Regions from separate parts of the Enterococcus sp. DIV1314a genome, predicted to be linked through region 2. Evidence: a T-box and tRNA genes for the amino acid it is inferred to sense, from the RefSeq annotation. Region 2 holds a T-box; the other regions hold tRNA genes.

Region 1 (4,258 bases), 650 kb from region 2:
GAGAATGCCGGTATGAGTAGCGAAAGACAGGTGAGAATCCTGTCCACCGTATGACTAAGGTTTCCTGGGGAAGGCTCGTCCGCCCAGGGTTAGTCGGGACCTAAGCCGAGGCCGATAGGCGTAGGCGATGGACAACAGGTTGATATTCCTGTACCCGTTGTTTTTGTTTGAGCGATGGAGGGACGCAGTAGGCTAAGAAATGCAGACGATTGGAAATGTCTGTCCAAGCAATAAGTCCGAGTGAGAGTCAAATGCTTTCATTCATTAAGGACAAGTTGTGATGGGGAGGGAAATTTAAGTACCGAAGTTTCTGATGTCACACTGCCGAGAAAAGCTTCTAGTTAGAAAACAACGGCCCGTACCGTAAACCGACACAGGTAGTCGAGGAGAGTATCCTAAGGTGTGCGAGAGAACTCTCGTTAAGGAACTCGGCAAAATGACCCCGTAACTTCGGGAGAAGGGGTGCTGTTCGCAAGAACAGCCGCAGTGAATAGGCCCAAGCGACTGTTTATCAAAAACACAGGTCTCTGCAAAATCGAAAGATGAAGTATAGGGGCTGACGCCTGCCCGGTGCTGGAAGGTTAAGAGGAGTGCTTAGCGCAAGCGAAGGTACGAATTGAAGCCCCAGTAAACGGCGGCCGTAACTATAACGGTCCTAAGGTAGCGAAATTCCTTGTCGGGTAAGTTCCGACCCGCACGAAAGGCGTAACGATTTGGGCACTGTCTCAACGAGAGACTCGGTGAAATTTTAGTACCTGTGAAGATGCAGGTTACCCGCGACAGGACGGAAAGACCCCATGGAGCTTTACTGTAATTTGATATTGAGTGTCTGTACCGCATGTACAGGATAGGTAGGAGCCGTAGAGATCGGGACGCTAGTTTCGATGGAGGCAATGGTGGGATACTACCCTTGCGTTATGGCCACTCTAACCCGCATCACTAATCGTGATGGGAGACAGTGTCAGATGGGCAGTTTGACTGGGGCGGTCGCCTCCTAAAAGGTAACGGAGGCGCCCAAAGGTTCCCTCAGAATGGTTGGAAATCATTCGTAGAGTGCAAAGGCAAAAGGGAGCTTGACTGCGAGAGCTACAACTCGAGCAGGGACGAAAGTCGGGCTTAGTGATCCGGTGGTTCCGCATGGAAGGGCCATCGCTCAACGGATAAAAGCTACCCTGGGGATAACAGGCTTATCTCCCCCAAGAGTCCACATCGACGGGGAGGTTTGGCACCTCGATGTCGGCTCGTCGCATCCTGGGGCTGTAGTCGGTCCCAAGGGTTGGGCTGTTCGCCCATTAAAGCGGCACGCGAGCTGGGTTCAGAACGTCGTGAGACAGTTCGGTCCCTATCCGTCGCGGGCGTTGGAAATTTGAGAGGAGCTGTCCTTAGTACGAGAGGACCGGGATGGACTTACCGCTGGTGTACCAGTTGTCTCGCCAGAGGCATCGCTGGGTAGCTATGTAGGGAAGGGATAAACGCTGAAAGCATCTAAGTGTGAAGCCCACCTCAAGATGAGATTTCCCATTTCTTTAAGAAAGTAAGATCCCTGAGAGATGATCAGGTAGATAGGTCAGGAGTGGAAGTGCAGCGATGTACGGAGCGGACTGATACTAATCGATCGAGGACTTAACCAAAATGGTAAAATAAAAACTTGGTACGGTACAATGATTTTCTTCAAATCCAGTTTTGAGTGAGCAACACTTACTCAAATAATCAAATAGTGTGGTGGCGATAGCAAGAAGGATACACCTGTACCCATGCCGAACACAGAAGTTAAGCTTCTTAGCGCCGATTGTAGTGAAGGGTTTCCCTTTGTGAGAGCAGGACGTCGCCACGCGAATTTGATATATAATTCACTCATTCATTATGGGGGTTTAGCTCAGCTGGGAGAGCATCTGCCTTACAAGCAGAGGGTCAGCGGTTCGATCCCGTTAACCCCCATCATGAGTCGTTAGCTCAGTTGGTAGAGCATCTGACTTTTAATCAGAGGGTCACAGGTTCAAGCCCTGTACGACTCATTTTAATCAATTTTCAAACGCGGGTGTGGCGGAATTGGCAGACGCACTAGACTTAGGATCTAGCGCCGCAAGGCGTGGGGGTTCAAATCCCTTCACCCGCATGAGAAATACGCCGGCTTAGCTCAGTTGGTAGAGCATCTGATTTGTAATCAGAGGGTCGAGGGTTCAAATCCTTTAGCCGGCATTTTAGTAAAATATTTGCGGAAATAGCTCAGTGGTAGAGCACCACCTTGCCAAGGTGGGGGTCGCGGGTTCGAACCCCGTTTTCCGCTTTAGCCAATTCTTATGCCGGGGTGGCGGAACTGGCAGACGCACAGGACTTAAAATCCTGCGATGAGTGATCATCGTGCCGGTTCGATTCCGGCCCTCGGCATTTTTAGTGTTGCACCCATAGCTCAATTGGATAGAGTACTTGACTACGAATCAAGCGGTTAGAGGTTCGACTCCTCTTGGGTGCATTAAGCTTGTTTTACGGGAAGTAGCTCAGCTTGGTAGAGCACTTGGTTTGGGACCAAGGGGTCGCAGGTTCGAATCCTGTCTTCCCGATTTTAAAAGATTTAGGGGCCTTAGCTCAGCTGGGAGAGCGCCTGCCTTGCACGCAGGAGGTCAGCGGTTCGATCCCGCTAGGCTCCATATCATTTGAATAAATGATTTTTTCGCGGTGTAGCTCAGATGGCTAGAGCGTCCGGTTCATACCCGGGAGGTCGGGGGTTCGATCCCCTTCGCCGCGATTTTTTTAGAGCCTGGACCTTTAGCTCAGTTGGTTAGAGCAGACGGCTCATAACCGTCCGGTCGTAGGTTCGAGTCCTACAAGGTCCATATATGGGTTTGTAGGAATAAGTCATATTTATTATACCGGAGGATTACCCAAGTCCGGCTGAAGGGAACGGTCTTGAAAACCGTCAGGCGGGTAAAACCGTGCGGGGGTTCGAATCCCTCATCCTCCTTTTTCACGTAACACCATTATTACCTTTGAATGTTTTAAACATTCCTTATCGCGGGATGGAGCAGTTCGGTAGCTCGTCGGGCTCATAACCCGAAGGTCGTAGGTTCAAATCCTACTCCCGCAATTAACTATCATGATATGATTGATAGTTTGTGACAAACAATAGCCTTAATTCATAACTATTGTTAATCTTTTATAACAAAAATCTATATGGTTTGGTAGTTCAGTTGGTTAGAATGCCTGCCTGTCACGCAGGAGGTCGCGGGTTCGAGTCCCGTCCAGACCGCCATGCGGGTGTAGTTTAGTGGTAAAACCACAGCCTTCCAAGCTGTCGTCGCGAGTTCGATTCTCGTCACCCGCTTTGATTTTGTTATAACGGGCCTATAGCTCAGCTGGTTAGAGCGCACGCCTGATAAGCGTGAGGTCGATGGTTCGAGTCCATTTAGGCCCATTTACAAAATTTTTATTGGTCCGTTGGTCAAGCGGTTAAGACACCGCCCTTTCACGGCGGTATCACGGGTTCGATTCCCGTACGGATCATTTATAGTTTTATACCGGAGGATTACCCAAGTCCGGCTGAAGGGAACGGTCTTGAAAACCGTCAGGCGGGTAAAACCGTGCGGGGGTTCGAATCCCTCATCCTCCTTTTTCACGTAACACCATTATTACCTTTGAATGTTTTAAACATTCCTTATCGCGGGATGGAGCAGTTCGGTAGCTCGTCGGGCTCATAACCCGAAGGTCGTAGGTTCAAATCCTACTCCCGCAATTACTGTTTTTATTACGATTTAAACAGTGAAAAGTTCCATGGTTTGGTAGTTCAGTTGGTTAGAATGCCTGCCTGTCACGCAGGAGGTCGCGGGTTCGAGTCCCGTCCAGACCGTTTTTCAAATTTTCAATGGCTCGGTAGCTCAGTTGGTAGAGCAATGGATTGAAGCTCCATGTGTCGGCGGTTCGATTCCGTCTCGCGCCATTATCCATTGCGGGTGTAGTTTAGTGGTAAAACCACAGCCTTCCAAGCTGTCGTCGCGAGTTCGATTCTCGTCACCCGCTTTTGGAATGTTTTTAGGGCCTATAGCTCAGCTGGTTAGAGCGCACGCCTGATAAGCGTGAGGTCGATGGTTCGAGTCCATTTAGGCCCATTTTTACCAAAAACCAATACAAATTGGTTATGGGGAAGTACTCAAGAGGCTGAAGAGGCGCCCCTGCTAAGGGTGTAGGTCGAGTGATCGGCGCGAGGGTTCAAATCCCTCCTTCTCCGTTTTATGTTTTAGGTCCGTTGGTCAAGCGGTTAAGA
Region 2 (4,258 bases):
ATGGCGAATTATCAACCAAAGGAAAAAATCGCAGGACCTTTATTAACCGCTTAGCATTAAACGTTCAAAAAAGTTTAATTGATTTTCCAAAAGTCAAAGTAATAGCAGAGAGAGATCGGATGCATTTACTGCTCAATGGCGAAGATAGTGATGAAATTATTCCGCTACTCACGAAAATTTTTGGTATCCAAACGTTTTCACCAAGTATCCGTGTTGAAAAAGACATTGAAGTGATTAAGCAAACCGCACAAGCAATTATGCAAGAAATTTATACAGGCAAAGAAACGTTTCGAATTTCAACTAAGCGCAGTGATCATGATTTTATTCAAGACACAAATGAGCTGAATTTGACGTTAGGAAACGCGATTGTCGATATTTTCCCTGACATTAAGGCGCAAATGAAACAACCAGACATTAACTTACGCGTGGAGATTCGCGTAGAAGGTGCTTATTTGTCTTACGAAATGCTACAAGGGGCAGGTGGCTTACCAGTAGGTACAGCCGGAAAAGGAATGTTGATGCTCTCTGGAGGAATCGATTCGCCCGTAGCAGGGTACTTCGCAATGAAGCGTGGTGTCGAAATTGAAGCCGTCCACTTTGCGAGTCCTCCTTATACAAGTGAACAATCTTTACAAAAAGCAAAAGATTTAGCGAAGAAACTCACGCCGTATGTTGGTTCGATTCATTTCATTGAAGTACCGTTTACAGAAATTCAAGAAGAAATTAAAAAACATGTCCCACAAGGTTACTGGATGACGATTACAAGACGGATGATGTTACGCTTAACAGATGCGATTCGCCAGCAAAGAAAAGGCTTAATTATTGTCAATGGCGAGTCTTTAGGCCAAGTTGCCTCACAAACGTTACAAAGTATGGTTGCGATCAACGAAGTGACGAATACACCGATTATTCGTCCGGTTGCGACAATGGATAAGTTAGAGATTATTCAAATGGCAGAAAAAATTGATACCTTTGAATTGTCGATCCAACCTTTTGAAGACTGTTGTACGATTTTTGCGCCACCACAACCTAAAACACGCCCGAAACTTGAGAAAGTACCTAAATACGAACAACGTTTAGATATCGAAGGCATGATCGCGCGTTCGATGGCAAATTTGGTTCATAGTGATATTTCGGCTAGTCAAATAGAAGAAGATTTTTCTGATTTATTATAAACTTGTATTTTCAAGTTTAAAAAAGTAAAACTGAGAGATAGATAAAATTTTACGTTAGAAAGAGGAATTGCACTCTTCTTTCTAACGTTTTTTTATATGAAAGAATGAGAACTCGTTTAGATTTCAAAATAAAATCCTAGATACAAACTACTATACTTTTAATCCATAACACGAATTTAACCATCCCTCTTTTGACTACGTGAACTAAGGATGAAAAGAGTGTTTGATGTAGCGCTAGATGTTGTTTTTTTAATTTGTGAAAATTCATTCAATCTTTGCTTGCGAATTCGAGAATGGCGTGGTACACTTTATGTGAACTTATTAACAAAGAGGTGGGAATATGGAAGTGAAAGAAATCAAAAAGTTGCCTAAAGCAACAGCGAAACGCTTACCATCATACTTAAGAAATTTAAAAGCACTTGAATCAAGTGGTGTTATTCGAATCAAATCAAAAGAATTTGCTGAAATCACTCATGTTCCTTCAGCTACCATCCGTCGTGATTTTTCCTACTTAGGGGAATTAGGTCGTAGTGGCTATGGCTATGAAGTGCCATTTTTAATTGAGGTGTTTAGCAATCTCCTTGCGACGGAGGAGGAGAAAGATATTGCGCTTGTGGGTGTGGGGAATCTAGGCAAGGCGTTATTAAAAAATAATTTTAGACGAAATGAGAATTTGAATATCACGTGTGTCTTTGACAGTGATCCTTCGTTAATTGGGACGGTATTTGAAGGTTACTACATTCATAGTATGGATGAACTAGCAGAAAAAGTAGCAGAAAACGGTCTGACGGTTGCGATTACGACCGTACCTAGTCACCACTCACAAGAAGCCGTTGATGTGATTGTTGAAAGTGGCATTACTGCAATTTTAAATTTTGCACCTGATCGAGTGACAGTACCCGATGAGGTGAACGTACGATATATTGATCTAACAACGGAACTTCTGACACTTATTTTCTTTGATAATCAAAATCACTATAAAATGCCCGCAGTTCATTTTAACGAGCAATAAGTAGGTAATAAACGCATTGACATTCAAATGTCTTCATTGTAGAATAAATCAAGACGTTGAACAAGAGGAGTAGCTAAATCGTTGTTTTAAAGAGAGGGAATCATTTGCTGGAAGATTCTCAACATGATTAGTGAAGGTAGCTTGGGAGTTTTTGATTTGAATTTGCAGTAAAATCAAACGAATCGTGATCGTTAACTCACGCGTTAAGAGGTAGCATAAGGCTACAATTTAGGTGGTACCGCGTAATTTACGTCCTAAGATGTTTTAGACATCTTAGGATTTTTTTTATTGTTTAAGAGGAGGAGAAAGAATGACTAAAAAAGAATTATCAACAAAATATCAACCAAATGAAGTTGAAGCCGGTCGTTATCAAGAATGGTTGGATAAAGAGTTGTTTAAACCAAGTGGCGATAAAAAAGCCAAACCATACTCGATTGTAATCCCCCCACCAAATGTCACAGGGAAGTTACATCTAGGACATGCATGGGATACGACGTTACAAGATATTATTATTCGTCAAAAACGGATGCAAGGGTTTGATACGTTATGGCTACCAGGAATGGACCATGCCGGTATTGCAACACAAGCAAAAGTTGAAGAAAAATTACGCGAACAAGGAATTTCTCGCTATGACTTAGGAAGAGAAAAGTTTGTGGAAGAAGTTTGGAGTTGGAAAGAAGAATACGCCGATCATATTCGTGAACAGTGGGCGAAGATGGGGCTATCGCTTGATTATAGTCGTGAACGTTTTACGTTAGATGATGGGTTATCTGAAGCGGTTAGAAAAGTCTTTGTGACAATGTACAACAAAGACTTAATCTATCGTGGCGAATATATTATTAACTGGGATCCTCAAGCACGGACGGCTTTATCGGATATTGAAGTGATTCATAAAGACATTGAAGGGGCATTTTATCATATGTCTTATCCTTTGGCAGATGGCTCAGGAGTGGTAGAAATTGCGACGACACGGCCAGAAACAATGCTTGGAGATACGGCTGTTGCGGTTCATCCAGAAGATGAACGCTATCAAGCCTTAATTGGTAAAATGGTCGTTTTACCATTAGTCAATAAAGAAATTCCAATTATTGCGGATGACTACGTGGAAAGAGAATTTGGGACAGGGGTCGTAAAAATTACACCTGCTCACGATCCGAATGACTTTGAAGTGGGGAATCGTCATGATTTACCGCGCGTGAATGTGATGAATGACGATGGAACAATGAACGAATTAGCGGGGATTTACGCAGGACTTGATCGTTTTGCTGCTCGTAAACAAATCATCAAAGATTTAGAAGCTATGGGTCGTTTGGTGAAAATTGAAAAAATGGTTCATAGTGTCGGTCATTCTGAAAGAACAGGAGTGGTAGTTGAACCTCGTCTTTCAACGCAGTGGTTCGTAAATATGGCGCCTTTAGCGAAAGAATCAATTGAAAATCAAGCTTCCGATAATGCGGTCGAGTTTTACCCACCACGTTTTAATCAAACATTCTTACGTTGGATGGAAAATATTCATGATTGGGTCATTTCACGTCAATTATGGTGGGGACATCAAATTCCTGCTTGGTACCATAAAGAAACAGGAGAAGTTTACGTTGGGATGGAGGCACCTGCCGATCATGAAAATTGGCAGCAAGATCCAGACGTGTTAGATACTTGGTTCAGCTCAGCATTATGGCCATTTTCAACGATGGGTTGGCCGGACGAAAATAGTGAAGACTATCAACGTTATTTCCCGAATAACACACTCGTTACAGGATATGACATTATTGCTTTTTGGGTAAGTCGTATGATTTTCCAAAGTTTAGAATTTACTGGGGAACGTCCATTTGACAATGTCTTAATCCACGGTTTAATTCGGGCAGAAGATGGTCGTAAAATGAGTAAATCGTTAGGTAACGGAATTGATCCAATGGAAATTATTGATCAATACGGAGCCGATGCTTTACGTTGGTTTTTATCTAATGGGTCATCACCAGGTCAAGATATGCGTTTTAGCTATGAAAAAATGGATGCGGCTTGGAACTTCATTAATAAAATTTGGAACGCATCACGTTTTGTTCTAATGAAC
Region 3 (4,258 bases), 1.6 Mb from region 2:
GATGGACAACAGGTTGATATTCCTGTACCCGTTGTTTTTGTTTGAGCGATGGAGGGACGCAGTAGGCTAAGAAATGCAGACGATTGGAAATGTCTGTCCAAGCAATAAGTCCGAGTGAGAGTCAAATGCTTTCATTCATTAAGGACAAGTTGTGATGGGGAGGGAAATTTAAGTACCGAAGTTTCTGATGTCACACTGCCGAGAAAAGCTTCTAGTTAGAAAACAACGGCCCGTACCGTAAACCGACACAGGTAGTCGAGGAGAGTATCCTAAGGTGTGCGAGAGAACTCTCGTTAAGGAACTCGGCAAAATGACCCCGTAACTTCGGGAGAAGGGGTGCTGTTCGCAAGAACAGCCGCAGTGAATAGGCCCAAGCGACTGTTTATCAAAAACACAGGTCTCTGCAAAATCGAAAGATGAAGTATAGGGGCTGACGCCTGCCCGGTGCTGGAAGGTTAAGAGGAGTGCTTAGCGCAAGCGAAGGTACGAATTGAAGCCCCAGTAAACGGCGGCCGTAACTATAACGGTCCTAAGGTAGCGAAATTCCTTGTCGGGTAAGTTCCGACCCGCACGAAAGGCGTAACGATTTGGGCACTGTCTCAACGAGAGACTCGGTGAAATTTTAGTACCTGTGAAGATGCAGGTTACCCGCGACAGGACGGAAAGACCCCATGGAGCTTTACTGTAATTTGATATTGAGTGTCTGTACCGCATGTACAGGATAGGTAGGAGCCGTAGAGATCGGGACGCTAGTTTCGATGGAGGCAATGGTGGGATACTACCCTTGCGTTATGGCCACTCTAACCCGCATCACTAATCGTGATGGGAGACAGTGTCAGATGGGCAGTTTGACTGGGGCGGTCGCCTCCTAAAAGGTAACGGAGGCGCCCAAAGGTTCCCTCAGAATGGTTGGAAATCATTCGTAGAGTGCAAAGGCAAAAGGGAGCTTGACTGCGAGAGCTACAACTCGAGCAGGGACGAAAGTCGGGCTTAGTGATCCGGTGGTTCCGCATGGAAGGGCCATCGCTCAACGGATAAAAGCTACCCTGGGGATAACAGGCTTATCTCCCCCAAGAGTCCACATCGACGGGGAGGTTTGGCACCTCGATGTCGGCTCGTCGCATCCTGGGGCTGTAGTCGGTCCCAAGGGTTGGGCTGTTCGCCCATTAAAGCGGCACGCGAGCTGGGTTCAGAACGTCGTGAGACAGTTCGGTCCCTATCCGTCGCGGGCGTTGGAAATTTGAGAGGAGCTGTCCTTAGTACGAGAGGACCGGGATGGACTTACCGCTGGTGTACCAGTTGTCTCGCCAGAGGCATCGCTGGGTAGCTATGTAGGGAAGGGATAAACGCTGAAAGCATCTAAGTGTGAAGCCCACCTCAAGATGAGATTTCCCATTTCTTTAAGAAAGTAAGATCCCTGAGAGATGATCAGGTAGATAGGTCAGGAGTGGAAGTGCAGCGATGTACGGAGCGGACTGATACTAATCGATCGAGGACTTAACCAAAATGGTAAAATAAAAACTTGGTACGGTACAATGATTTTCTTCAAATCCAGTTTTGAGTGAGCAACACTTACTCAAATAATCAAATAGTGTGGTGGCGATAGCAAGAAGGATACACCTGTACCCATGCCGAACACAGAAGTTAAGCTTCTTAGCGCCGATTGTAGTGAAGGGTTTCCCTTTGTGAGAGCAGGACGTCGCCACGCAAATTTCATTTTCAATTTATTGAAAGTGAAATGATAAAAAGTAACACTTATTCCGGCATAGCTCAGTTGGTAGTAGCGCATGACTGTTAATCATGATGTCGTAGGTTCGAGTCCTACTGCCGGAGTTCTCGATAAGAGAAAAAAAGAAGAGTAAAATTGCTTCTTTAAGCCTGGAGAGTTGTCCGAGTGGCCGAAGGAGCATGATTGGAAATCATGTAGATGGTTTACACTGTCTCAAGGGTTCGAATCCCTTACTCTCCGTACCTTAAATGGTCCGTTGGTCAAGCGGTTAAGACACCGCCCTTTCACGGCGGTAACACGGGTTCGATTCCCGTACGGATCATTGTTTTATTATAATGGGGGTTTAGCTCAGCTGGGAGAGCATCTGCCTTACAAGCAGAGGGTCAGCGGTTCGATCCCGTTAACCCCCATTGGTTTGGTAGTTCAGCTGGTTAGAATGCCTGCCTGTCACGCAGGAGGTCGCGGGTTCGAGTCCCGTCCAGACCGTTTTATTATAATTAAATAATAAATAATGAATACTTTGTATTGGCTCGGTAGCTCAGTTGGTAGAGCAATGGATTGAAGCTCCATGTGTCGGCGGTTCGATTCCGTCTCGCGCCATTATGGAGGAGTAGCGAAGTGGCTAAACGCGACGGACTGTAAATCCGTTCCTTCGGGTTCAGTGGTTCGAATCCACTCTCCTCCATTTTTTAAAATTTAATATAGGGACATAGTTTAAAGGTAGAACAGCGGTCTCCAAAACCGCTAGTGTGGGTTCAATTCCTACTGTCCCTGCCATGGCGATTGTGGCGAAGGGGTTAACGCACCGGATTGTGGTTCCGGCATTCGTGGGTTCGAAACCCATCAGTCGCCTTTTTTTTTTGGGGTATAGCCAAGCGGTAAGGCAAGGGACTTTGACTCCCTCACGCGTTGGTTCGAATCCAGCTACCCCAGTTTTAACATTGTATATAATGGCGGTATAGCCAAGTGGTAAGGCAGAGGTCTGCAAAACCTTCATCACCGGTTCAAATCCGGTTACCGCCTTTCAATACTATTTGCCGGTGTGGCGGAATTGGCAGACGCGCTGGACTCAAAATCCTGTGATCGCAAGATCGTGCCGGTTCGACCCCGGCCATCGGTATAAAAATAGCATCAACGTAAAATATACGTTGATGCTATTTTTTTGTCTTGGTTTTTGGAGAATTTATCAATGTCTGTTTCAACACGAGCAGTGGACTATATATAAGCTTTTATATTATGATCTACTTAATTTCTTTTATCAGTTGGGAGAAAAAACGGATGAGTAAATTAGTTATTATAAGAGGAAATTCAGCTAGTGGAAAGACTATTACAGCGAAAGCAATTCAAAATTACTACCCCAGAGGAACCGTAATGAGGATTTCTCAAGATGAAATTCGGTTAGGTATTTTAAATGTCAAAGATAGAGTAGACAATCCAACAGCTGGACTAATCCAACAGATCGCTGAATTTGGTAAAGAGAAATTTGAAATAATTGTTATTGAGGGTATTTTAGGTTCTCATATTTACAAGGAAATGTTCATCTCTTTATATGAGACTTTTCAAGGAGAAGTTCATACGTACTACTATGATATCTCATTTGAAGAAACCCTTACTCGTCATAATCAAAGAGACTTGTCTAAAGTTTTTGGGGCTGAAAGAATGAAGAGTTGGTGGTTAGAAAAGGATATGTTAGGTTTTCCGAATGAGACTATATTTACAGCAAAACAAACTCAAGATGACGTAGTTGAAATGATTATCAAAGATATTAATCTAACATAACAGTAGCCACTAGATTTTGTTTGGTAAATGGGTAGCTTACCAAGAACGATTCTTAAAAAGCGTTGATTCGAGAAGTCCAATCAGAATTTATCGAGTCATGATCATAAGACAGCTGACCACATAACACAATGCTTAAAAACGAAATTAGAAACTTTATAAAGTCAGGACGAAATAGAGGTATGTTTGCTGATTTTTCAATTTCATCAACATAAAAAACGAATGACCATCATTGGTTCATCCGTTTTTTATGTTAACTCTTAGTTTGGATTCACTCCTAAAGCAATGCGACCATAATGGCTAATGCGAGTCATTTTCCATGCGGGAGACCAGACAATTTGCACATCAACGGATTGAATTTCCTCAATTGTTAGTAAAGCTGTTTTAATGTCTGAAGGAATCGACTCCACACAATCACAACCAATTCCTGTGAGGGTGATAACAATGCGACAATGGCCTTTTTCATCTAAATCAATTTCATAAATAAAGCCTAAATTATAAATATCTAAACCAATCTCATGATCTGAAACCGTTTGGAGTTTTTCGATTAATTGCTCACTCAGTATTGCAGCTCGCTCATTCAATTTAATGTCATCACGCATATATCTTCTTCCTTTCAATCTTAAAAATGGATACTTGTCTATTTTTCCATACAATTTCTCTTTTAGCAAGCAGAATATTTAATCATTTTTTCATCTTATTACTAGAAAAATCTCATATGTATGTTAGAATAAACAATAAACAATAAACAAT

The links. The T-box of region 2 lies ahead of IGI68_RS00965 (valine--tRNA ligase). A T-box ahead of a tRNA ligase gene usually reads a tRNA of that ligase, here a tRNA-Val.
Region 1: it has a tRNA-Val gene. The T-box ahead of IGI68_RS00965 (valine--tRNA ligase) is inferred to sense a tRNA for this amino acid. The anticodon was not compared.
Region 3: it has a tRNA-Val gene. The T-box ahead of IGI68_RS00965 (valine--tRNA ligase) is inferred to sense a tRNA for this amino acid. The anticodon was not compared.

Annotation. Positions count from the first base shown of each region.
Region 1 covers NZ_JBIOQP010000001.1:849,373-853,630, reverse strand. Annotated here, with positions in the region: rRNA gene IGI68_RS04215 (23S ribosomal RNA) at 1-1,631, shown strand, start outside; rRNA gene rrf (5S ribosomal RNA) at 1,719-1,834, shown strand; tRNA gene IGI68_RS04205 (tRNA-Val) at 1,866-1,938, shown strand; tRNA gene IGI68_RS04200 (tRNA-Lys) at 1,943-2,015, shown strand; tRNA gene IGI68_RS04195 (tRNA-Leu) at 2,035-2,116, shown strand; tRNA gene IGI68_RS04190 (tRNA-Thr) at 2,127-2,199, shown strand; tRNA gene IGI68_RS04185 (tRNA-Gly) at 2,216-2,287, shown strand; tRNA gene IGI68_RS04180 (tRNA-Leu) at 2,303-2,388, shown strand; tRNA gene IGI68_RS04175 (tRNA-Arg) at 2,400-2,473, shown strand; tRNA gene IGI68_RS04170 (tRNA-Pro) at 2,488-2,561, shown strand; tRNA gene IGI68_RS04165 (tRNA-Ala) at 2,576-2,648, shown strand; tRNA gene IGI68_RS04160 (tRNA-Met) at 2,673-2,746, shown strand; tRNA gene IGI68_RS04155 (tRNA-Ile) at 2,761-2,834, shown strand; tRNA gene IGI68_RS04150 (tRNA-Ser) at 2,873-2,962, shown strand; tRNA gene IGI68_RS04145 (tRNA-Met) at 3,012-3,085, shown strand; tRNA gene IGI68_RS04140 (tRNA-Asp) at 3,174-3,250, shown strand; tRNA gene IGI68_RS04135 (tRNA-Gly) at 3,252-3,322, shown strand; tRNA gene IGI68_RS04130 (tRNA-Ile) at 3,339-3,412, shown strand; tRNA gene IGI68_RS04125 (tRNA-Glu) at 3,430-3,501, shown strand; tRNA gene IGI68_RS04120 (tRNA-Ser) at 3,518-3,607, shown strand; tRNA gene IGI68_RS04115 (tRNA-Met) at 3,657-3,730, shown strand; tRNA gene IGI68_RS04110 (tRNA-Asp) at 3,771-3,844, shown strand; tRNA gene IGI68_RS04105 (tRNA-Phe) at 3,862-3,934, shown strand; tRNA gene IGI68_RS04100 (tRNA-Gly) at 3,944-4,014, shown strand; tRNA gene IGI68_RS04095 (tRNA-Ile) at 4,030-4,103, shown strand; tRNA gene IGI68_RS04090 (tRNA-Ser) at 4,135-4,222, shown strand; tRNA gene IGI68_RS04085 (tRNA-Glu) at 4,235-4,258, shown strand, end outside.
Region 2 covers NZ_JBIOQP010000001.1:195,477-199,734, reverse strand. Annotated here, with positions in the region: gene thiI (tRNA uracil 4-sulfurtransferase ThiI) at 1-1,175, shown strand, start outside; gene IGI68_RS00970 (redox-sensing transcriptional repressor Rex) at 1,516-2,187, shown strand; T-box leader at 2,235-2,447, shown strand; gene IGI68_RS00965 (valine--tRNA ligase) at 2,498-4,258, shown strand, end outside.
Region 3 covers NZ_JBIOQP010000001.1:1,827,946-1,832,203, forward strand. Annotated here, with positions in the region: rRNA gene IGI68_RS08615 (23S ribosomal RNA) at 1-1,505, shown strand, start outside; rRNA gene rrf (5S ribosomal RNA) at 1,593-1,708, shown strand; tRNA gene IGI68_RS08625 (tRNA-Asn) at 1,760-1,833, shown strand; tRNA gene IGI68_RS08630 (tRNA-Ser) at 1,881-1,969, shown strand; tRNA gene IGI68_RS08635 (tRNA-Glu) at 1,980-2,051, shown strand; tRNA gene IGI68_RS08640 (tRNA-Val) at 2,067-2,139, shown strand; tRNA gene IGI68_RS08645 (tRNA-Asp) at 2,142-2,215, shown strand; tRNA gene IGI68_RS08650 (tRNA-Phe) at 2,257-2,329, shown strand; tRNA gene IGI68_RS08655 (tRNA-Tyr) at 2,334-2,414, shown strand; tRNA gene IGI68_RS08660 (tRNA-Trp) at 2,433-2,506, shown strand; tRNA gene IGI68_RS08665 (tRNA-His) at 2,509-2,581, shown strand; tRNA gene IGI68_RS08670 (tRNA-Gln) at 2,591-2,662, shown strand; tRNA gene IGI68_RS08675 (tRNA-Cys) at 2,682-2,752, shown strand; tRNA gene IGI68_RS08680 (tRNA-Leu) at 2,766-2,849, shown strand; gene IGI68_RS08685 (hypothetical protein) at 3,008-3,508, shown strand; gene IGI68_RS08690 (metal-sulfur cluster assembly factor) at 3,766-4,107, opposite strand.